2 regions of the Clostridium sp. CM027 genome follow, and region 2 is predicted to be linked to the other one. Evidence: a T-box and tRNA genes for the amino acid it is inferred to sense, from the RefSeq annotation. Region 2 holds a T-box; the other holds one or more tRNA genes.

Region 1 (12,921 bases), 200 kb from region 2:
TTGAGCATTCGATCCATAACTTCTTACTAATAGGTTTACTACTTTTTACTGGAACTACATTTCGTAATTTAGATCCTTTTATTCTAACTAAAGTTGTTAATATTGCTTTAGTTTCATTAAATTTGCAATCAGTTTTTTCGCTCAAATAAAATCATCTCCTACATACTATCAAATTCTTTTATTCTATATAACACAATATTAGAATTTTTTGAGTCCTTAACTATCTCTGTCATTTTCTTATTGGTTTCTCTTGCTAAAATAGAAACAATCTTGTTTAAACAATGTGATCCTTGACAATTTCCAAATGCAGCACCGGTTCTTCTTTTAACTCCTTCTACCGTCCGTGCACCTAAAGGTCTCCTTATAGCATCCACTATTTCACCTTCAGTTACTTTTTCACATCCGCATATTATATTACCATATTTTTTATCTATCTTAATAATACTTTTTCTTTCCTCGTCACACAATTCTCTAAACTTATAGTACTCACGCCTTTTATCATTGAAATCTTTTTTGAGCTTGCATTCCATCTTGCTCACTACACTCTCACATACAATGCTTGCTATAGCAGGTGTCATAGTAACTTGACCGTAGTGCTTTCCTTTAATCTGAATAAGTCCATCATCTATACCGCTATCATCAATTATCATAGGCTCTTCGAAAAAGGGCCATTCTAAAAACATTTTAACATCCATATCGTCTAGACCATTTGTTATCTTGGATACCCTATTTACTATTTCATCATAACTGACATTCTTTTTTGTATCAAAAGCAGCTACAGTATCGCCCTCCATAGTTGGAATTGTATACATACTTTCCCCTTTAACATTAATCATAAATAATGCATGCGAAAATCTTGCTTTTTTATCATTGTCTAAAAGTATATACTTTGATATTCCTTCATTATTATTTACATGAAGTTTTTTTTCATTTACTATACTGTAATTTTCTGAAGGTGTTGTATTTATTACCATTTTGCAAGTGAATTTATTTTTATTAGTAACAACTCTAAATCCTTTTGATATTTCTTGAATATCTATTACTTCTTCTTCTAATTTAAATTTTACACCATTATCAAATGCCACTTCGCCATAAGATAATGCTAAATCAAATGGACAAATTACCCCCGTATTTTTAGAATATAACGCTTTTTTAACATCTATATTTAAGTTTTGTTCCATTTCATATATGTATTCTGGTTCTAAAATAAATACGTCCTTCGTGCCTCGCTCTATTGCTCTATTATATATTTTTTTGATTATTTCAACCTCTTCATCAGTTTGAGCAATTATTAAGGAACCGCACCTTTTAAAGGGAACATTAAATTTAGCACTTATAGTATCCATCATTTTATTACCCATACGTTCAAGCTTTGCAGTTAAAACATCTTCACTTTCAATACCATTATATATCATAGCAGTGTTTATTAATGCTACATCATCCGCTATATCATAGTCTTTTTCAATAACAGCTATATTAAGATTATATTTTGAGATCTCATAAGCAACTGCACATCCAATTATTCCTCCGCCCAAAATAAGTACATCATAGTCCATCGTAACCCTCCAGCATAAAACAAAACTGTTTTAATTTACATTATTATTATATCCTTTTTTAAACATGTGACTCAATATGTTAAATTTTTTCCTAATTTCACTAAAAAAGAAGAACAGTCATCCATTCTTCTTTTCGCCCGTATTTTAGACGTAATTGTCATTTGATGGATATTCAATCTCTTATACTATAACAAGAAAGCATTTTTTTTAAACTTTCTTTATTTATAGGTTTATTTAAAATGAAATCAACATTATTCATATCTTGACCTTCAAAAGATCCCACCCAACCTGTCATTAAGCAAAAATATGTCTGATTGTTTATTTTTTTAACTTTTTCAGCAACTTGAAACCCATTAATACTCGGCATGGTAAAATCACATACAATTATATCATATTTTCTCCTTTGTAACTCTGAGTCTAAATTTTCACATCCACAAGCCTTTGTTTTACATTTAACAATTGATTTTATCATACTAGCAACAACATTTCTTATTTGCTCCTGATCATCGATAACAAGAATGTTGCCTTCAAAATCAATTACATCCCTTAATCCTACGTCATCACTTTTAGTTATTTTTTCACATAGGGGTAATTTAATAATAAAAGAAGTTCCTACATTTTGTTTGCTTTCAATTTCCATGCTCCCTTTATGTGAAAGTATTATATTATAAGAGATACTTAATCCAAGCCCTGAGCCATCATTACCTTTTGTTGTAAAAAACGGTTCAAATATTCTTTTTTGAATCTCTTTTTTCATTCCCATTCCACTATCTCTTATTTCTATAATAGCCATATTAGCTTTATTTTTAGTAATGAATTCTATTTTACCACCTTTTGGCATAGCATCTATAGCATTTACTATTATATTTATAAATACCTCTCTTATTTCTGTTATATTTCCTTGCATCTCCTCATTAGATTTTAATGATTTAATTATGCTTATTTTTATTCCTTTAAAACTACTTCCTGTTAGCCATTTACTTTTAGTTAAATCTATTGCATCTGAAATTACATTATCTACACTAAAAATTTCAAAATCATTATCTTTTCCATTACATTTTTGGGTTAATTTTTTAACCTTATTAGTAATATTGATTCCATCATACGCACATATTTCTATAATGCTAATCAACTTCAAATTTTCTTTTTCCTTAGTTTTATCCTTTAAAAGTTGAACAGAGCCTACAATTGGTGTAAGTATATTATTTATATCATGAGTTATTCCCGCAGCCATTTCTCCCATAGCTCTCAGTTTTTCGTTTTGTATTAGTCTATTTCGCATATCAGAAAATCTTTTTTGATCCTGTATTAAATAAAATGCAGTTTTACATATTGATTTTAAATGTTCTATGTTATTTTTAGATAGCTCTCTATTATTTTTATATCTTCCTATACATATTACACCCTTAGAACTATCATAATATTCTACATTAATAGCCATATAGCTTACTATGCCTAATAACTTGAATTTTTCTACTAATTCTGAGTCCTCTATTTCACTTAAATTTAATAATGAATCTCCATTACTATTTAATACCATTTCATTGAAGCTATTAATATAATGGATCGTTTTTATATCCTTAATCAAATAGTATTTATGTTTTTTAGTGATCCCATAATAATTACCCAATTCTATCGCATTTTTTTGCTCTTTAACTGAACTATGTAAAATACAAAAATCTACATCACATACAGCCTTAATTTTATTCATTACGATTTCTCTGAATTCATTTTCATCTGTATTTTGGGGTATATCTGAAAAAATATCATTAAATAAAACTAAATTTTTATTCTGATATTTTAGTTGTGAATTAGACTGAAGCATCCAAATTGCTTTTTCTATTTCACCCTTATTTTTAAATTCCATTTCTTTATTTCTATCTATAATAATTAATGTTTGAAATAAATTGCTAAATCTATGCAATTCATTGAAGTTATATACATTATTGTTAATGTATATCATATTAGAAATATTATCTTTTGAACACTCTATTATTTTTTGAACACATTTAATTAAAACATCTACTTTTCCAACTCTTCTAATTACATTTTTAAAATCCCATACTATTCTCAATTTTTGTCTAACAACAAAAATAATATCTAAAAACTCTCTATAGTCATAATCAAAAGTATCAATATTATACGTTTTTATTTTAAAGATACCTTCATTTATATTATGCCTTATGAAGTCTTCATCACCATCAAAGTTTTTTTCAATATTTTTATAGAATATATCATCTGTAAAAAATATTATTTTTTCTCCGTTTATAAGAGCATCTGAAATATTTTTTATTATTACTTTAGGTAAATTATTAATATTTAAAGAATCTGTACCTATACACAATGAATTTTTACCAGCCTTATACAAATTATTATTTGTATATTTCATAACATAACCCCCATACCCCTTACACTCTTATATATATAAACTTATTCGACATTTTATTTCAAATTCCTTTGTTTTATACAATATTTATCTCACTCTATATATTTTTACATAACGCAAAACAAATTATACTATAAAAGTAAGGACATACAACAATATATGTCCTAAGATAACATTCCATGATAATACAATGTAACATAATCCTATTTAAAACTGAGGAGGTTTTAATATGATTGATTATGTTAACTATATTTAAATATATTTTACTCACTTATTTTATTTAATGTATCACCTAATTGTTTTATAAATATCCCATATTCAGCCCACTTACCATTTTTTTGAGCTTCCAACGCCTTGTTATAAATTTCTTTAGCAATTTTTATATTTTCCAATGATTTTTCATCTAAATTTGATTTTTCTTTAGTTTGGGATATATTATTTTTGTCTGTATAATCAAATATTTGTTCAAGCGCTAACTCTATATTATCAGCTAAAACTATTTTATCACCATAAGACACTATAACCTTTTTCATCTCTGGTATGCTTTTCTCGCCTTTAGCTCTCAAATACATAGGCTCTACATAAATCAAAGAATTTTTAATTGGTATAATTAATGTTTCTCCAAATTGGACTTGTGAACCTTGTGTATTCCAAAGTGATAATTCTTTTGATATTATAGTGTCCTGATTCATCTTTTGTTTAAATAGTACAGGGCTATATACTGTTTGCTTCGGTGGGAATTTATATAAAACCATTTTCCCATAATTGTCCCCATCCATCCTTGCTGCCAATAACGATACCATGTTATCTCGCCCTTTAGTGTTGAAGTATTCAAGTAAGATCATTTCTTCTGTGCTTTCATTCGGTAGTTTCATTATTACATAAGAAGCTTTGTTTTTTTCATTTTTACCCTCAACCTTCTCTTTGTTAGTTGCTATAGACCACACATCATCTCCGTTATAAAATACTCCAGGATCAGTTATGTGGTATTTACCAAGTACATTACATTGTAAATTAAATAAGACTTCTGGATATCTAAGATGTTCTTTTATACCACTAGGAACTGTCTCTGAATCCTTAAATAGTTTTGTAAATATCTTTGAATAATTATTTGCTATAGGATCCTTTTTATCAACTATATAAAATTCAGGTATTCCATCTACTGCGTCAATGACAACTTTAATTGAATTCCTCATATAATTCACACCATTTTGTGGCTGTGAAAACGGATATCTATCGGAGGTTGTATATGCATCTATAATCCAGTATAATCTTCCTTCGTTAATTACAATGTATGGATCACTATCATATGTTAAAAATGGAGCAATTTTTTTTACTCTTTGAACTATATTTCTATCAATTAATATTTTACTATTAGAAGTTATATCGTTGGATAATAAAAACTGAGTACTTTTTTTATTTATTGCAAATAAAATTCTATTTGCGACGCTCATCTTTATTCCAGCCTTTCCATCATAGTTATTAATTTGGTTTTCTCCACCCTTAGGATAATCTAACTCTCCAATTTTTGTATTGACTATACTATAATCATTGGTACTTTCACCAAAATATATTCTAGGATTATCTGTTTTTATACTTGTTTTATTTTCTAAAGGTATATTATTAATCACAAAATCCGGCTGACCTTCACTTGTTACAGAGTTTACCTTACTCATAGCCACACCGTATCCATGAGTATAAACTAGATGTCTATTTTGCCAAGTATTTGAATTGTCTTTTAATGACTCTAACTCAATTTCTCTTGGTGCAATAAATACTTGATTGTATTTCCCATTTATATTATATCTATCAATATCTAAATCATTAAATCCATAATAAAACCTCATATATTGAAATTGATTATAAAATTCTAATGCTGGTTTAAAAGAGTTTATTTTTATATTATCAATAGTATCTTTATTAAAATTAATATCCTCTTTCGTTAAATCATTTTTTATTTCAAATGGAACTTCTCCTATGGTGGCTAAATTAAAAGCTTTTCTCGTATTGTCTATATTATATTGAATATATGGTTTTTCTAAAGTTTTTTCATTCGATTGAACTTGAAACTTTTGAACTAGATTTGCTGTTATATGTTCCCCAAAAATTAATGCAACAACCACAATAACAGATATAATCACAGGCTTTGTTTTATATTTTAGTATACTTATAAATGTAATTATGGCTGCAATTAAAGATACCACCGCTATTGTTTGGTAAAACCTTAAGGTTACATGTATATCTGTATATCCTGCTCCAAATACTATTCCTCTTGGCGAGTATACTAGATTCCAAGCTTTTACTAAGTATCCAAGAGCTACCAGCATAAATATTAGTGAAGACACTATGGAAAGCTGCCTTCCTGCAAATTTAGTTATTCCACTCTTAAAGTTTTTAAGTTTAGAAAATATATTTTCTTTATTGGAATGTAATATATGATCCTTAGCAGTTAATGTAATGTATATTACTATAGTAATAATTACTAATACTACTAGCAAAGTTATGAACATTCGATATAGTGATTCAATTAATGGAAGTTTGAATATAAAAAATGAAATATCTTTTTTAAATAATGGGTCTACAGTATTAAAACTTGTAGCATTCGCGAACTGCAGTATTGTATACCAATAGTTAGAAGCAAAGGTAATCGAAACTATAAAAGAGATTATAACATTTATAAATATAATAATTTTGCGTTTTAATCTTTCTTTATTTTTATTCACTTCAACAACCTTTTTCCATCTTAAAATACTACTTTTAAATGTTTTATAATACATCCATATTGCAATATAACTCACCATAAATACTGGTATCATTAACTTTAAAATTGATGTTAATTTAGTAAAATATACTGATAAATATCCTACTTCCTTAAACCACTGTATGTTTATAGCAAAATTAATTATGTTACCTAAGAAAGCTAAAAGTATTACTATTATTGCTATAATGATAGCTACGGTCTTTTTTCTTTTCGTAAAAAATCACCTCTTATCTAATTTTAGTAATTTAGCTAACTTTGAATATTTTGTTTCAATTGCACCAACTGGGCATAATTCCTGACAACAAAAACATCTAATACATTCATGCATATTCCATTTAGGATTTAATATGTCTCCTTTTAGTACCATCTCAATCGCCGCAGGCTTCTCTGGACATACCTCAGCACACCTTCCACACCCTATGCATTTTTCTTTAATTAGGGTTGGGTTTGGTGCTATCATTTCTCTTAGAAAATTAGTTACCCCTGGGTTTATAAAATAAAAGTTACCTCCCTTCCTACATAGTTTAAAATCTTTTGCTTTCATAGATTCTAAGTCTTCACCAAGTATGTTTATATCCTTTGAAAGTACTACTCCCCATTTGCTATCATATGCTTCTTTTAAAACAGGTGTATCCAAAGGATCATCGTAACCTATAAGTCTAACGGCAGTGGAATCCACAGCTGTTAAGCTCTGTCCCATAATTAAAGTATTCATTTTATATGGCTGTCCACTTTTAGGTCCATTACCTTCCATAGCAATTATACCGTCTAAAATAGCAAAATTAGTCCCAACGGCCGTATTCAAATCCAAAAGCATCTTGCAAAAATTATTTGCATCAGGCATTCTTGTATGCCAAGTTGCTTTTTGCGCTCCTGGTATACAACCAAATTGATTTTTTACAGCTCCTGTATAATAGGCCATAGCATGTGTTTTAAGTTTTGGCAGTGATATAACAACGTCTGCCTCATAAGCAGCTTTAGAGATATTCCAAGATTTACATAAAATAGAATTATCTAATTTAATATGTACTGACTCTTTAAAATCCTCAAAAGTAACTCCGTATTTATCAGCAACCTCCATAAGACCAGATTTTTCTGCTGCTTTTCTTGAATCTCCGAAGCCAGGCGAATCACCAAAGCTAATGTAACTAGAATATTCCCTAATAACTCTAATTACTGCTTCAAAAACAGCATAATGAGTTACTACTGGCGATCCTTTACTCTCAACACTTAACATATTAGGCTTTAAAAGTACTTTACTGTTTTTTGGTATTAATTGTTTCAAAAATTGGTGTCCACCCAATAATTCAAATCCCTCTCGCAACTTTTTTTCTACTAAATCGACATCATATTCCGTACATTTTAAAAGTGCAACATTTTCCATAATACTTTCTCCTTTAATAATTAAATTACTCACAAATTAAGTAATTCTTATTTTTTAATTCTTTTATAATACACTCTATAATCTCTTCATTATCCGCTTTTATAGTATGTAAGTGTATTCCTTTAGTTAACGAGGATAATGGCTTGGCACTAAATTCTTTAAACTTTCTTGTGAATTTCTCAATATCCATAATTGTCTTTATCATGAGCATTGCTCTTATTTCACCGTATAAAGAGTGTTCTACTGTTACATCCTCTACTATACCCCCAAATTTTACAATGCATTCAAGCTCATTATATATATCGTCTCTTGTGTGTGAAACTGCAATTACCCGCCTTACATAATTACTTTCTTCTTTAGGTATTAAATAACCTTCTGAAGTCGCAATTATATTTACACCTTCTGCCCTTATAATTGCAATATCTTTTACTATAACTTGTCTTGTAACCCCTAGTTTCTCTGCTAAAAAGTTACCTTTACATGTAATATTGTCTTTAAATAATTTGTTTTTAATATATCCTCTTCTTTCCTTTGAATCCATTCTTTCCTCCCAATATTTGTATTTAATTATATTCTATCACTCTTTATGTATTATTAGAAATACTTTATAACATATAAATGATTTTAAATTAAAAGCATCCTTTTTTATAAGTATATTTATCTAATATATACTTTTACTGTGATAAATCAAAAAAAGAAACTATATATTAGTTTCTTAATTTCTATCATCACATTCTTTTAATAAATCTAATTCTATATCACCTGTTATATTATTATTATGATGATTTTTCACTAAAAATAAAATTCTATCGTTGTAACCATACTTCCTTAATAAACTATATCCTATATCTCCATGATTATAATAAATATTAACATTTTTATTTTTCTTATATGTTCTAATTTTTCCATTTGTCACCTTGTGAATTATAACCATTATAGCTTTATCTATTGGATTCATACTATTATATATTTTACCTATATCATGAAGCAATGCAACCTTTATCAAATCATTTGATTCTAACTTTCTTTGATTACAAGTTAATTTTACATCCTTAGCTACATTTATACAGTGTTTTTGCTCATAAGTAGGTAATTGGTTTAATAATTGTAATTCATAAGTTTCTAAATGCATTTTAAGAAACTCTAAATCTTCATCATTAATCTTCGAAACCATTGACCTGTAAAACTGCTTTACTCTATATAGTGACATCATAAAGTTCCTTTCATATTTCATATTATTGCTTTTATATTGTAATACATCTTACCTAATAAATCTATAATTAAATCATTTCCTTTTGAAATGTCGTTAAGGACTAATTTTTAACGAAATAAAAAACAGCCCATATTTGGACTGTTTTTTGGTGGAGATAAAGGGAATCGAACCCTTGACCCCCTGCGTGCAAGGCAGGTGCTCTCCCAGCTGAGCTATATCCCCACATATGGTGGACCTTCAGGGACTCGAACCCCGGACCGACCGGTTATGAGCCGGTAGCTCTAACCAGCTGAGCTAAAGATCCATGTATTGACCTGGCGACAACCTACTCTTCCACAAGGTCACCCCTGCAGTACCATCGGCGCATTGAAGCTTAACCTTCGTGTTCGGTATGGGAACGGGTGTTACCTTCATGCCATAATCACCAGATTTATAAGGCATTAACCTTACAATTAAAGTATACCAAGCTATTGTTAACTTGTCAATATACTTTATGAGATATTCTCTCAAAATTGCACAGTGAATTAATCTTCTTCCTTTGTCAGAAGCTTAGTTTCTTTCTTACGAAAGAAATAATTTCTGCGAAAGAAGTATATCGCATTACTTTTAATTATATATTTAGGTCAAGCCCTCGACTTATTAGTATTAGTCAGCTGAACATGTTACCATGCTTACACCTCTAACCTATCAACCTGGTGGTCTTCCAGGAGTCTTACTAACACCGCACTTACGTGCGAGTTATGGGAAATCTCATCTCAGGGTGGGCTTCACGCTTAGATGCTTTCAGCGTTTATCCCTTCCAAACATAGCTACCCAGCGATGCCACTGGCGTGACAACTGGTGCACCAGAGGTTTGTCCATCCCGGTCCTCTCGTACTAAGGACAGCTCCCTTCAAATTTCCTACGCCCGCGACGGATAGGGACCGAACTGTCTCACGACGTTCTGAACCCAGCTCGCGTGCCGCTTTAATGGGCGAACAGCCCAACCCTTGGGACCTACTTCAGCCCCAGGATGCGACGAGCCGACATCGAGGTGCCAAACCTCCCCGTCGATGTGGACTCTTGGGGGAGATCAGCCTGTTATCCCCGAGGTAGCTTTTATCCGTTGAGCGATGGCCCTCCCACGAGGTACCACCGGATCACTAAGCCCGACTTTCGTCCCTGCTCCACTTGTAAGTGTCGCAGTCAGGCTCCCTTCTGCCTTTGCACTCTTCGCGCGATTTCCAACCGCGCTGAGGGAACCTTTGGGCGCCTCCGTTACTTTTTTGGAGGCGACCGCCCCAGTCAAACTGCCCACCTAACAATGTCCTGTGACCAGATTCATGGCCTCCAGTTAGAACCTCAGTACTGTCAGGGTGGTATCCCAAGGATGACTCCACACAGGCTGACGCCCATGTTTCTCAGTCTCCCACCTATCCTGTACAGACAATACCGAAATTCAATGCTAAGCTACAGTAAAGCTCTACGGGGTCTTTCCGTCCAATCGCGGGTAGCAAGCATCTTCACTTGCACTACAATTTCGCCGGATGTGTTGTTGAGACAGTGCCCAAATCATTACGCCATTCGTGCGGGTCGGAACTTACCCGACAAGGAATTTCGCTACCTTAGGACCGTTATAGTTACGGCCGCCGTTTACTGGGGCTTAAGTTCATACCTTCGCTTGCGCTAAGTAATCCCCTTAACCTTCCAGCACCGGGCAGGCGTCAGCCCCTATACATCAGCTTTCGCTTTAGCAGAGACCTGTGTTTTTGCTAAACAGTTGCTTGGGCCTATTCTCTGCGACCTACTTACGTAGGCACCCCTTCTCCCGAAGTTACGGGGTCAATTTGCCGAGTTCCTTAACAACAATTCTTCCGATGGTCTTAGGATTCTCTCCTCACCTACCTGTGTCGGTTTGCGGTACGGGCACCAATATCCTCGATAGAGACTTTTCTTGGCAGCGTGGAATCAGATACTTCGGGAATAAATTCCCTTCCCCATCACATCTCAGCGTTAAGAGCAAACGGATTTGCCTGCTTGCTCCGCCTAAATGCTTAGACACACATCCAATAGTGTGCACATCTTATCCTCCTGCGTCATCCCATTTCTAATAACGTCCATTGGTGGTATCGGAATATCAACCGATTGTCCATCACCTACGCCTTTCGGCCTCGGCTTAGGTCCCGACTAACCCTGAGAGGACGAGCCTTCCTCAGGAAACCTTAGGTTTTCGACCGTTAAGATTCTCACTTAACTCTCGCTACTCATGCCAACATTCTCACTTCTGTACCGTCCACCACTCCTTACGGTATGACTTCAGCCAGTACAGAAAGCTCCTCTACCGCGTACACAATTGTGTACACCCATAGCTTCGGTGGTAAGTTTTAGCCCCGGACATCTTCGGCGCAGGATCTCTTGACTAGTGAGCTATTACGCACTCTTTAAATGAGTGGCTGCTTCTGAGCCAACATCCTAGTTGTCTTAGAAATCCCACATCCTTTTCCACTTAACTTACACTTTGGGACCTTAGCTGATGGTCTGGGCTGTTTCCCTTTTGACTACGGATCTTATCATTCGCAGTCTGACTGCCGAAATAAAAGTATATGGCATTCGGAGTTTGATAGGGTTCAGTAACTGTTGTCAGCCCCTAGCCCATTCAGTGCTCTACCTCCATTACTCAATTAATCGACGCTAGCCCTAAAGCTATTTCGAGGAGAACCAGCTATCTCCGAGTTCGATTGGAATTTCTCCGCTATCCACAGCTCATCCCATGGTTTTTCAACACCAACGTGGTTCGGACCTCCACGGAATTTTACTTCCGCTTCATCCTGGCCATGGATAGGTCACCCGGTTTCGGGTCTACGACATGCAACTATGCGCCCTATTCAGACTTGGTTTCCCTTCGGCTCCGTACCTTAAGTACTTAACCTTGCTACATATCGTAACTCGTTGGCTCGTTCTACAAAAAGCACGCCGTCACACATATAAAGTGCTTCGACCGGTTGTAGGCACACGGTTTCAGGTTCTATTTCACTCCCCTTCCGGGGTTCTTTTCACCTTTCCCTCACGGTACTTCTTCACTATCGGTCACTAGGTAGTATTTAGCCTTGGGAGGTGGTCCTCCCAGCTTCCCACAAGGTTTCACGTGTCTCGTGGTACTCTGGATTAGATCTGACTGTTTTTCCTTTTCATTTACAGGCCTATTACCTTCTGCGGAGCAGCTTTCCAGCTATCTTCAATTAAGGAATTGCAGTATTTATGATCTATCCTCAACCCCCAGATCAAAGACCTGGGTTTGGGCTCTTTCCCTTTCGCTCGCCGCTACTTAGGAAATCGATGTTTCTTTCTCTTCCTCCGGGTACTTAGATGTTTCAGTTCCCCGGGTCTACCTCTGCATACCTATTTATTCAGTATGCAGTACATAGTTGTTACTATGTGGGTTCCCCCATTCGGAAATCTTTGGATCACAGGCTATTTGCGCCTACCCAAAGCTTATCGCAGCTTAACGCGTCCTTCTTCGGCTCCTAGTGCCAAGGCATTCGCCATGCGCCCTTTGTAGCTTGACCTTGATTCTGTCTATTTACATAGACGGTTATATTAATTTTGCGAAATTGTATTAAATTAATTTATAAACTACTTGCG
Region 2 (12,921 bases):
TTTCAGGTTCGAAACCATACTCTTCCATTAAAAGAAGTGTTTGCTCGAGAGCTGTTCGAACATTTCCTTTAGTTTTACTCCAATATTGCTCTTTTAGTACTTGCGAAGTAGATAGTTCTTCTATATCGGCCTTATCATTAGGTGTTTTTACCCAAAATTCTAACTCAGTAGCAGAAGTGAGCATTAGCTCATCAATATCTTTATATTCAAAATTAAAAGAAGTTAAAGATGATGGATTTTCTTTGAATAAATTAAGAAGGGTTGTTTTAAAGCATTCAACGGATCTTTTTAAGATTGATCTTGAATCTACTGGGAGATTATCATGTAATAATATACATGGAATTTTTAATGTACCTATAGGTAATGTTGTTTCAGGGTCAATGTTTTCATAATTGTAGTCGACGTACCAATTACAGTCAAAATCTGCTAGCATGTCTAATTTAGCATTGTTTAGAGTTGCAATACCTGGCAATACTACAGATGAACCATCAGTTTGAATAGCACCGTCCGCGAAGCCACTAATATCATTTAAGAATATTTTCATTGGAATTCTCTCGTCAGTGTCATTACCTGATAAGTCAATACCAACTAGTGAGACGAATTTCACCTCAGGGTGAGCAAGTAAAGTTTCTTTAATTTCTTTTTCAGAATGCTTTTCTTTAGGAATTACATAAATTAATTTTTTCAAAATAATATTCCTCCTTTAAAGTATATAAATTGCTTAAAAGCCACTAAAGTGACTTGATTAACCTTTTTAGAAATAGAATCATGATCTTAGCAGAATACTTGAATTGCCTGTAACAAGGCTACCACATATAGAAGTAGAGAGCTTTTCTTAGAAATACAACAAAATTTTATTTGTAAATAAAATGATTTTATTATGAAAATGCAAGTATGTCAATAAGAAAACATCACAAAACACAATAAATTATAAATCGATGGCGCTGATTTGCAAGTTATTACAAATGAAAAATCATTTATAAATTCAAATCATAACAAAGTTTATTTTTAACTAGTATTATATCACATACATCTATGAAAAGGTGATATTTAAATAATCAAGGTGTTATTGAAGGTTTGTAGAATAGTATTTCCAAAATATCAAGATATAGGATTTATAACACAAATTTTAAATTTTAGATATAGACCTCTTTTTTTTAAATACAATAGAATTTAAAAAGAATTTGACAATGAAAATTCATTATAATATAATGATAAGAAGTTCATAGTAATTATTGATTATGACTAATAAAAAGCTTTGATTAGGAAAAGTATTTAAGCAAGTAACTTACAGAGAATGGGGCAGGTTGAGAACCCATAGTGAAGGTTTAGAGAAAATCACCTAGGAGCTGAGAGCTGAATGTTTAGTAAGCTTATCCGTATTTCTGCGTTAAAGAATAAGGTATTATTGTACTTGAATTTATATGTATTATATAGGTGGTATAACGAATTTAACTTCGTCCTATTTAGGGTGGGGTTTTTTTATATTTAAAAATATTGTAGTACCACAGGTGATGATTTAACGATATTTCAGAAGGAAAGTTCCCCACATACAAATAGTAATTATTAAATAAAATAGGGAAAGGAGTTTTATTATGTATAAGAAAAATGATGCTTCAAAAAGTTTTATGGATATAGAAAAAGATGTGCTTAAGCTTTGGAAAGAAAAAGATATTATTCAAAAGAATTTTGATTTAAATGAGGAAGGAGAGTCCTTTACTTTTTATGATGGTCCACCAACGGCTAATGGAAAACCACATATCGGGCATGTTTTAACAAGAGTTATGAAGGATTTAATTCCAAGATATAAGGTAATGAAGGGATATAATGTTCTTAGAAAAGCTGGGTGGGATACCCACGGATTACCGGTAGAACTTGAAATAGAAAAAAAACTTGGAATTAATGGTAAGCCTGGAATAGAAACTTATGGTGTGGAAAAGTTTGTGAAAGAATGTAAGGACAGTGTTTTTAATTATGTAAATATGTGGGAAGAAATGTCGGATAGGGTAGGATACTGGGTAGATATGGAGAAGCCATATGTAACTTATCACAATGATTATATTGAATCGGTTTGGTGGGCATTAAAGCAAATGTGGGATAAGGATCTATTATACAAAGGTCATAAAGTAATGCCTTATTGTCCAAGATGTGGAACATCTTTATCATCTCATGAAGTGGCTCAAGGATATAAAGATGTAAAAGAAATGTCAGCATATGTGAAATTTAAAGTGAAGGGTGAAGAAAAATTTATACTTGTTTGGACTACAACTCCTTGGACACTTCCAAGTAATGTAGCACTTGCAGTAAACAAAAAATATGATTATGTTGAGGTAATCCAAGAAGGTGAGACTTTAATACTTTCGAGAGATTTATTAAGTAAACTCGTGGGAGAGTATGAGGTAGTACGTGAATTTAAAGGAGAAGCTCTAATAGGCCTTGAATATGAGCAAATGTTTAATTTCTATACTCCAAAAGAAAAAGCTTTCTATGTAGTACACGGAGATTTCGTAACACTCTCAGATGGTACAGGGATAGTCCATATTGCTCCGGCTTATGGTGAAGATGATAATTTGCTTGGTAAAAAATATGATTTACCACTTATTAATTTAGTTGATGTAGAAGGAAAATTTGTAGATTGCGTTGCTCCATGGAAGGGCATTTTTGTTAAAGAGGCTGATGCTAAAATATTAGAATACTTAAAAGAAAACAATATTTTATATAAAGCAGAGAAATTTGAACACTCATACCCACACTGTTGGAGATGTGATACACCACTTTTATATTATCCAAGAGAAAGTTGGTTTGTAAGAATGTCTTCAGTAAGGGACAAACTTATAGATAATAATAATAAAATTAATTGGATGCCAGATAACGTGCGAACAGGTAGAATGGGTAAATTCCTTGAAGGCGTTATAGATTGGAGTATAAGTAGATCTAGATATTGGGGGACTCCACTTCCAATTTGGGAATGTGAATGCGGTCATCGCGAACTTATAGGAAGTATAGCAGAACTTAATGAAAAGGGAATAGATGTGCCAGGAGGAATAGAGCTTCATAAACCATTTATAGATAAGGTAAATTTAAAATGTCCAAAATGTAGCAAATCTATGACTAGAGTAGAAGAAGTTATAGATTGTTGGTTTGACTCAGGATCAATGCCATTTGCGCAACATCACTATCCATTTGAAAATAAAGAAATATTTGAAGCTAATTTCCCAGCTCAATTTATTTCAGAAGCAGTAGATCAAACAAGAGGATGGTTCTATACGTTACTTGCGGTATCTACAGCTGTATTTGATACAAACCCATTTGAAAACTGTATTGTACTAGGGCATGTATTAGATAAAAACGGAATTAAAATGTCTAAGCATAAAGGGAATGTGCTAAGTCCATTTACAGTGCTAGAAAATCAAGGAGCAGATGCTCTAAGATGGTACTTTTATACTGCTAGTGCGCCATGGTTACCTTCAAGATTTTATGAAGGCGCGGTAATTGAAGCACAAAGGAAGTTCATAGGAACTCTTTGGAATGTATATTCATTCTATATTCTATATGCTGAAATAGATAATTTTGACCCAACTAAATATGATAGCTTTGAATCTGAGAATATTATGGACAAATGGATGATGTCAAAATTAAACACATTAGTTAAGAATATAGATGACCATTTGACAAATTATAGAATAACTCAAGGTGCTCTTGAACTCGAAGGTTTTGTAGATGAGCTTTCTAATTGGTATGTAAGGCGCAATAGAGCAAGATACTGGGTAGAGTCACTTACAGATGATAAGATAGGCGCTTATATGACATTATATAGAGTTATCACAACTTTTGCCAAAATATCTGCTCCATTTATACCGTTTATAACAGAAGAGTTATATCAAAACTTAGTAGTTGCATTTGACAAAAGTGCACCAGAAAGTATTCACTTATGTGCATGGCCTGAATATAGAGAGGATCAAGTGGATAAAGTATTAGAAGAAGAAATGGATATGGCTTATAAGACTGTTAAATTAGGAAGAAGTGCACGAAATGCTGCTAATATAAAGAATAGACAGCCGCTTTCTAAAATGCTAGTTAGTTCTAAATCTCTTCCGGGATATTATGGAGATATAGTAAAAGAAGAACTTAATATTAAAGAAGTAGAGCTAGGAGCTGATATTTCTAAATATGTTAAATTTGAAATTAAACCAAATTTACCTGTGCTAGGTAAGCCATATGGTAAGCTAATACCAGGAATTAAGAAAGCAATAGGAGCTATGAACCAAATGGAGCTTGCTCAAACTATAAATAACGGGAGCATAGTTACTATAAATGTAGCGGGAACAGAAATAGAACTCAATAGCGAGAAATTACTTGTTACAATGCAAGGGCTTGAAGGTTATGCATTTGCTGGGGAAGGTGAAATGGGAGTAGTCTTAATGACTAACATCACCGAAGAACTTAAAGAAGAAGGAAACGTACGTGAGATCTTAAGCAAGATTCAAAACATGAGAAAAGAAAGTGGTTTTGAAGTTGCTGATAAGATTAGAATTTACGTATCTGGAAATGAAATGCTTCAAAATGTAATTTCGAGATTTGAGGAACAAATCAAACGGGATACTTTATCTGTAGAAGTTGTATATAATGGTGAAAGAGAATATACGACGGTTAAGATAAATGGTGAAGATTTAAAACTAGATTTAGAAAAATTGTAATTAATGATTTAGAAAGTATGTGATATTAAGCACATACTTTCTTTTTTAGTAATAATAATGTGCGGGTACACTTTATGAGATATATTTATAAATATCATTGTAAACTTGATTTAATGGGAACACTATAACTATACTAATAGTAGCAAGTTCATATATAACTTGAAATGACAGGCTTTTATCAGTATAATGATAAGATAAGAAAATAGTAGGAGTTGAGAAATATGGCTGCGTCAATAAAAGATGTTGCAAGAGAAGCGGGAGTTTCTATTGCCACAGTATCCAGAGTTTTAAATGATATAGATGTGGTAAATGAAGACACTAAGAAAAAAGTAAATGATGCTATAAAAAAATTGTCGTATAGGCCTAATATAGTTGCAAGAAGCTTAAAAACTCAAAAATCTAGTACTATAGGGATAATTATACCGGATATATCAAATCAATTTTATCCTGAAATTGTTAGAGGCTGTGAGGATGTAGCTAATATTTATAAATACAACATTATGCTTTGCAACGCGGATTTAGACGTAGATAAAGAAATGGAATCTTTAAGAATACTTAAAGAGAAAATGATAGATGGGGTTATATACATGAGTAATTCCATAGAGAATAATGTTATAGGCTTAATAAAAGAGCTCGAAATGCCGACGGTTCTTGTAGAAACTACAGATGCTGGAGGAATATTACCTAGTGTTACTATTGATAATGTAAGGGCAGCGGCTGATGCGGTAAAATATTTGATAAATAAGGGCAATAAGAAAATTGCATATGTAGGTACTGATATAGAAAAAGTTAATGCGCTAGCTAAAAGGCACACTGGCTATATAAAAGGGCTTGAGGAAATGGGAATAACACTTGATAAAGAGCTAATTTATCTTGGCGGAGTTAAGGCTAGAGATGGATACAAGGGGATTAATGCGATATTAGATAAAGGTGTCCAAATAGACGCAGTATTCTGTGCTAGTGATGAAATTGCTATGGGAGTAATAAATGCATTAAGAGATAAATCTATTAAAGTTCCGGAGGACATAGATGTTATGGGCTTTGATGATATTTATTCAGCTTCAATATTCTATCCTAAATTGACTACAGTGGCTCAACCAATGTATGACATGGGATCTGTAAGTATGAGAATGCTTATAAAAGCTATAAATAATTTAGAAGTTGAGGAAAAACATTTTGTATTACCATATAGAATAGTGGAGAGAGATTCCTGTAAATAAATATAAGTCTTATTAAAACAAAATAAGTTTTAATAAGACTTTTTACATTATTTTCATGAGCCTTGAATATACAATTAGGTGATTTTATAAATGTCAAATTAACAAGTTGGAGGTAACGAAGTTTTGAATATTAATAATAAAGTAGAAAAAATATTTTCATATTTACTAAGTATAAAAAATATGAATCAAAAAACTATAAGAAATATTAATGAATATGAAAATGTACATTGGCAAAAGGAACTCCAAAATATTAGTGGGTGCACTTTTAATGTTGATGAAAATAAGGATTATTGGTTAACTATAGATGAGAGAGCAGGAAAATTATACGCTCAGTTTCAGAAAACATATTTAAAACTAGAAAAAAACAGTGAAGATTTAGAGGTGATTTGGTCAAATGGGCTTTTAACTTGGGAAAAAGAGGGCAAAAAAGTAGTCCATCCTATTTTTACGACTAAAATAGAAATAAAGCTTGATTCAATGAAAAAAATATTTACCCTAAAACCATATAATAACCAAACCAATGTGGAGCTTGAATTTTTAAATGAATACCTCGAAGTAAACTTAGACAGTTTACTAAGCATTCGCAATAAAGCAAAAGATATGGCTCTGGATGTAAGAAATATTGAAATGGCTTCGAAAATATTCGAAGAGATAGCTATGCTTTTAAAAGCTCACAGGTCGGGTTTTTATATTGAGGAGCTAAGCGGTGAATCAGATATAAAGATTCAAAGTAACATGCAATTTTACAATGCCCCATGCATCATACTTCGTAAGGTTGACACAAGACTTTGGAATATGGAACTAAATGATGTATTAACGCAAATAAGAGCGGGATTTCCTATTCCTAAAACTATAGAAGCTTTAGTTTCGGAGGAAGATATGGTGCAAGATATCGAGGAACTTAAAGAGTGGACGGAAGTGGGACAAGATGTATTATTTCCTTTGCCTGCAAATCAGGAGCAAATGGAAATAACTAAGAGACTCGCTGAAAACTTTGGCATTGTTGTACAGGGACCGCCAGGTACTGGTAAAAGCCATTCTATAGCTAATTTAATATGCCATCTTTTGGCACATGGCAAGAGGGTACTAGTGACAAGCCAAACAGATAGAGCATTAAGGGTTTTGTCTAATAAAATCCCCGAAGAAGTTAGGGCATTATGTATAAGTATATTGGGAAATGATACGAAATCACTAGAAGAATTGGACGAGTCTGTTAGAAAAATAACTGAAAATTTATCAATGGATACTAAAGAATTACATAAAGACATAAAACTCTTAAAATATAAACTTAGTAAGTGCATCGAAACTCAAAAAAAATTATATGAAGGGTTAAAATGCATTGAAGATAGAGAAAACGACAAGGTAGAGTATGAAGGTCAAAAATACACATTAATGCATATGGCTAAGTGGGTTAAAGATAATGAAGATGCTCATTCTTGGCTAGTAGATAAGGTTGATTTTAATAAACAAAATCCCTTAGGTCATGAAGAATTTAATAAGTTAGTTACATTATCAAGTAGAATTACAAAAGAGCAAATACATGAAATAAATAACATAGATAAGTACAGAGCGATATTGCCTAAAGAAGACGAGTTATGTTATAAAATATTAGAATTATTTAAATTAGAACAGTATCAACATATTCATGAGAATAATATTAAAGACTGGAATAATGTTAAGTCTATAGATTATGGAAATAGAAGATTACTAAAACTTGTAGATGATGCAATAGAAAGACTAGAAGGGTTTGAAAATAGCTGGCTAAATAATGTTATGACACATTATTATTCTAATAACGAATCACAAGGTGTTTGGCAACAATTAGTTAATAAGTGTAATGAATATATAAGAAGTATAAGGGAAATTAAGCAAGAATTAAATGATCACAAGTTAGAAATACCGACTGATGTTGATATAAACAAATTTAAAAATGACTTTGATGTTGTATCAAAAACAATAAATGAAAAAGGCAAACTGGGAATTGTATTTAAAATGATCCATGGTAAGTTTAAATATATATTCGCGGGTTGCAAGGTGGATTATGAGCTTATAAATAATAGTGAACAAATAAGGGTAGTTAATTTATATATAAAGCTACAGCTATTAGAAAGAGAACTTAAAAATACTTGGAATAATACAATAGAAGAGTATGGGGCAAAGATTATAGATGATTCAAACTTAAACTATGTAAGTGAAGTCGCGGGTTGCATTAGGGGTATTGAAACGATTATTAACTGGGACAAAGACTTTAGAAATAATATAATTAATTTTTTACCAGATAAAAACCTGACGATTAGTTTACGTTGGTATGAAAAAGAATCATATATCTATCTAAAAAATGGATTTGAGAGTTTAAGGCTTATAAATAAATATAATAAATTAAAACTAGAAATGGAAGGGATAGAGAAAACATTCAATAATGTAGGGTGCATGCAAAAGTTACACAATGCTATAAAAACAAGAGACGTTGATAGTTTACATTCTGTTTATATGGAGATTGATAGTCTAATGCAAGTGGCGAGTAGTGTGTTAGAATTAACACAATTAAGCAAAAAGATAGAAAAATGCTGTCCGATATTACTTGAAAATATCACAAATGATAATAAAAAGGCCATGAAGAGTTTAGAAAATTTAAATTGGGAAAAGGCATGGAAGTGGAAAAAATGGAATGATTTTTTGTGCGAATTAGAAGAAATTGATGTAGAAGCTTTAGAGAAAAATATAGCCCAGGAAAAAATTAAAGAAAAATATATTATAAGAGAACTTGTTTCTAAAAAAAGTTGGTTTAATCAAATAGAGCGTACTACTGAGGCTCAAAAAAGAAGCTTATTTACTTGGATGGAAGCTATAAAAAGAATAGGAAAGGGCACAGGAACTCAGGCAGTGAAATATAGGAAAATTGCACAAAAGGAAATGGAAAATTGTAAGGATGTAATTCCTGTATGGATTATGCCAATAAATAGAGTCATGGAGAATTTAAAGCTTACGGATAATTTATTCGATGTGGTAATTGTGGACGAGAGCAGTCAAAGTGATATATCAGCTATAACAGTTTTAATGAGGGCTAAGAAGGCAATTATTGTAGGAGATGAAAAGCAAATAAGCCCAGAAGCCATTGGAAAGGACCATGTTGCTGTAGAAACTTTAATAAACACATATTTAGAAGACATTCCACATGCAGAATGGTTTGATCTAAAAACTAGCTTGTACAATACAGCCCTAAGGGTATTCCCAAATAGATTATTATTAAAGGAACACTTTAGGTGTGTTCCAGAGATAATAGGATTTAGTAATGAATTGTGCTATTCGGGCGAAATAATACCTTTAAGAAGAATAGACGCTAAAGAGATAGTTGGCCCATTTATAGTAACCTCTAAAGTTACTCAGGGATGTAGGGATGAAGCTAAGGCTATAAACGCAAACGAAGCAAAAAGCATTGTAGATAAGATAGTAGAGTGTTGTAGTGATGAGAGGTATAATGGCATGACAATGGGAGTTGTATCGTTACTAGGGGACGCTCAAGCTGAATTAATACTGGGCATGTTGGTAGAGACACTTGGCATGGAGGAAATACTGCAAAGAAGACTTATATGTGGAGATGCTTATTCCTTCCAAGGGGATGAGAGAGATGTAATGTTCCTATCGATGGTTATTGCAAATAATGCTAAATTTACAGCTTTAACTAAGGGATCAGATATAAGAAGATTTAATGTAGCGGCAAGCCGTGCAAGGAATCAAATGTGGCTATTTCACTCAGTCGATTTAGATAACCTCAATAATAAATGTGTTAGATACTCACTATTAAAATATTGCCTTGAGGAGAATGAACCTAAGGAAGAAATTAAATCACAACAATATTTATTATTAAACGATTTTGAGGAGCACATAGAAAAATGCATAAAAGAAAATGGATATAAGATCACACCAAAGGTTAAAGTGGGAAAATATACTATAGACTTTGTTGTAGAAACGGATTTATCCTTGGATATTCCTGGAGGTCATTATAAAAAAATAGCAGTTAAATGCATTGGAATGCCACAAGATGAAAATTATAATTGGCAAAAGCAGTATGAAATGCAAATGTGTCTTGAAAGGGTTGGATGGGAGTTTTATAAAATACGTGCCAGTGAATTTTATAGAAATCCTAGTGTAGTTATGGATAGATTATCACAAAAATTAAATAACTAGAAAACACATAAAACCTACTTAGTGAAATTTTTGTTTGCATATTATTCCAATTAAGTTATAATAAGTATAATGACAGAGCATGATAATAGTATGATTTTTAATAAGAGGGTGAGAGGAATGACTAGCAAAGTGAAGAACGTAATATGGATGATATGGAAGAATGAACAAGAAGAAACATTTAAAGTAGGCGAATTAAGTAAAGGAACGGAAAAATATTATTTCAAATATGATATTGAGGGTGTTAAAAAGGCTGAAGCATATGGATTCTCTCCATTGCCGCGTTTTCCTATAGTAAATTCAAAGTATTTCAGCGAAGAATTATTTCGTTCATTTGTAACGCGACTACCATACCAGGGAGAAAAGGATATGACCTCTGTTTTAAAGGAATATAATATTGACGAATACGATGATTTAGAATTACTTGGAAAAAGCGGAGGCAAAATGTCAACAGACAGATTTGAATTTGTTTCGCCTTTTGATGAAGAGCGTATTGTTTTAGATAAAGAAGGTATTATCTCGGATGAGAAATAAAAACATCTAGACAAAAAGTGTGTAGGATGAAAAATATATTTTTCAGCCTACACATTTTTTGTTTTTCAAAATATGATAAGAAGTATAAGCAATTTTCAAATTTATAAAACTAAATACTTAAACAATATTATAAATTGTTCTCACAACATAGACTTATGAATCATAAAATGAAATGAGTAATAATTTGGGGTGGTATTTTGCTATACGTACTAATCTTAGCAGGTGGAAAAGGAACAAGACTTTACCCTCTATCTCGTGCACAAAACCCGAAGCAGTTTTTGAATATTATCAATAATAAGAGCTTTTTAAGAAGCACTGTGGATAGAATAAAATGTTTAGTTAGAAATGAAAATATTTATGTAGTTACAAATGAAGATTATTTTGATAAAATATGTGAGGAACTTCCAGAAATTAATAAAAAAAATATATTTGTGGAACCTAGTAATAAAGAAACTGCCACTTGTATAGGTCTATCCGCTGCCAAGCTAGTGAAGCAGGACAAGGAAGCAACCATGATAGTTTTACCTTCTGATCATTATATAGAAAATGAAAAGGAGTTTAAAGAAACTATTTTACAGGGAGTTGAAATTGCAAATAAAAAAAGAGGACTAGTCACCATAGGTGTACAGCCCACAAGACCAGAAACTGGGTATGGTTATATAGAAATGGGAGATAGGGTAAACGCTGATATGCCTACGTTCAAAGTAGAACGATTTTTAGAAAAACCTAATACCGAAGTAGCCAAGGATTTGCTCTTAAAAGGAAACTTCCTTTGGAATAGTGGTATGTTTGTATGGAGAGCAGATGTGTACTTACGAGAGATGGAGAAGTATTTACCTAAGATGTATAAAAGATTAATGACTATATATCAAGCTTTAGAGACTGATGAAGAAACCGAGGTAACAAAAGAACAGTACAATGAAATAGATGGAATATCAGTAGATTTTGGCATAATGCAGAAAACTAGAAAGGCATTTGTTATAAAATGTGACTTTGTATGGGATGACATAGGAACTTTTGCAGCACTTTCAAGGTTTCTAAGTAATTTACGAGGTAACAATGTATTGGGTAACACGTTTATGGAAGAGAGTGAAAATTGCTCAGTATTTGGTAAGGACAGACTTATAATTGGGTTTGGTGTAAAGGATCTTATAATTGTCGATGCAGGAGATGTAATACTCGTAATGGACAAGAATAAGGATCAGGAGATTAAGCATTTGGTTAATGAACTTAAAGAGTATGAAGAAACGGAAAAATATATATAATTTAATTTTAATAAGCCCCACCTATAGGGGGGGCTTATTGGTTACTTTATCCATACAAATTCATAGGGGTTTAGATCAATATTACCCTTTATTTCTCTGCCTGTAACTATGTCAATCCCCACAATATTAGGGTTGATTTTTACTGTTTTTGAGTCTACATTTACTATAAATGTTATCTTTTCTTTAGTATGGTCATTATATCTTTCTAATACAAATATATTTTCTCCTAAATCTAAAACCTCTTGAGATGCAAAAGGTGAAAATGCTGAATGTGTTTTTCTAATTTCAACTAATTCCTTTGTTCTATTAAATATAGCCTTTTTTCTTTCATCATTATCTAATTCATTAGATAGCTTGCTAAATTCAAGCTTTTCTCTATTAATTCTTCTATTTATTCCTGACGATTCTAAGCCCTTATAATCATTTCTTGATCCTAATAATGAATGATAGTATATAGCAGGTACTCCTACAAAAGATAGTAATATTGAAATTGAAGCTATTATCTTATTAACTTCATCCTCTAAAGTAATATCTTCATCTATATTTATAATAGCATCATTATAATTAATATTAAGTTCATATACCGACCTACTTCCATCCGCATTATTCTTATAAGAAACTCTTCCTCCATTTTTATTAACCTTATCTACTAAAACTTGTCTTTCATTATCAGTTAAGATTCCTTCTGTTGGTCTCATCCCTATTCCATCATGACTTGATAAGAAGTTAAAATATGTAGCTGTATCAGATACCTTATCTATAGTATTTGCCCACTCTGTTAACTTTTTAGAATTATGGGTTGTAAGAGTGTATAGTACTAGTGGTGGTAACGGAAATTGATATACCATATTTGCTTCATTACTCTTATCTCCAAAGTAACTTATATTTTCACTGTGAGGTACATTAGTCTCCGTTATTATTTGAGTGTTTTCTTTAAAGTAATCAAACAATAGTCTCCAAACCTCAATAACTGCATGGGTTTGAGGGAGATGCATGCAGTTTGTGCCAGACTGCTTCCAT

What was found. A T-box is a leader RNA that pairs with one kind of tRNA and senses whether it is charged. The one in region 2 lies ahead of ileS (isoleucine--tRNA ligase), so its partner is inferred to be a tRNA-Ile.
Region 1: it encodes a tRNA-Ile, which carries the amino acid that the T-box ahead of ileS (isoleucine--tRNA ligase) is inferred to sense. The anticodon was not compared.

Annotation. Positions count from the first base shown of each region.
Region 1 covers NZ_CP077725.1:2,675,734-2,688,654, forward strand. The annotation lists partial or broken gene KTC92_RS12610 (DUF1667 domain-containing protein) at 1-118, opposite strand, end outside; gene KTC92_RS12615 (NAD(P)/FAD-dependent oxidoreductase) at 159-1,556, opposite strand; gene KTC92_RS12620 (hybrid sensor histidine kinase/response regulator) at 1,729-3,945, opposite strand; partial or broken gene KTC92_RS12625 (UPF0182 family protein) at 4,206-6,914, opposite strand; gene KTC92_RS12630 (DUF362 domain-containing protein) at 6,924-8,087, opposite strand; gene KTC92_RS12635 (transcription repressor NadR) at 8,113-8,628, opposite strand; gene KTC92_RS12640 (HDIG domain-containing metalloprotein) at 8,803-9,321, opposite strand; tRNA gene KTC92_RS12645 (tRNA-Ala) at 9,447-9,522, opposite strand; tRNA gene KTC92_RS12650 (tRNA-Ile) at 9,528-9,604, opposite strand; rRNA gene rrf (5S ribosomal RNA) at 9,613-9,729, opposite strand; rRNA gene KTC92_RS12660 (23S ribosomal RNA) at 9,920-12,845, opposite strand.
Region 2 covers NZ_CP077725.1:2,471,831-2,484,751, reverse strand. The annotation lists gene KTC92_RS11705 (glutamine synthetase) at 1-691, opposite strand, end outside; T-box leader at 1,250-1,468, shown strand; gene ileS (isoleucine--tRNA ligase) at 1,596-4,697, shown strand; gene KTC92_RS11695 (LacI family DNA-binding transcriptional regulator) at 4,919-5,917, shown strand; gene KTC92_RS11690 (AAA domain-containing protein) at 6,041-10,105, shown strand; gene KTC92_RS11685 (HipA N-terminal domain-containing protein) at 10,223-10,636, shown strand; gene KTC92_RS11680 (mannose-1-phosphate guanylyltransferase) at 10,834-11,901, shown strand; gene KTC92_RS11675 (sugar phosphorylase) at 11,943-12,921, opposite strand, start outside.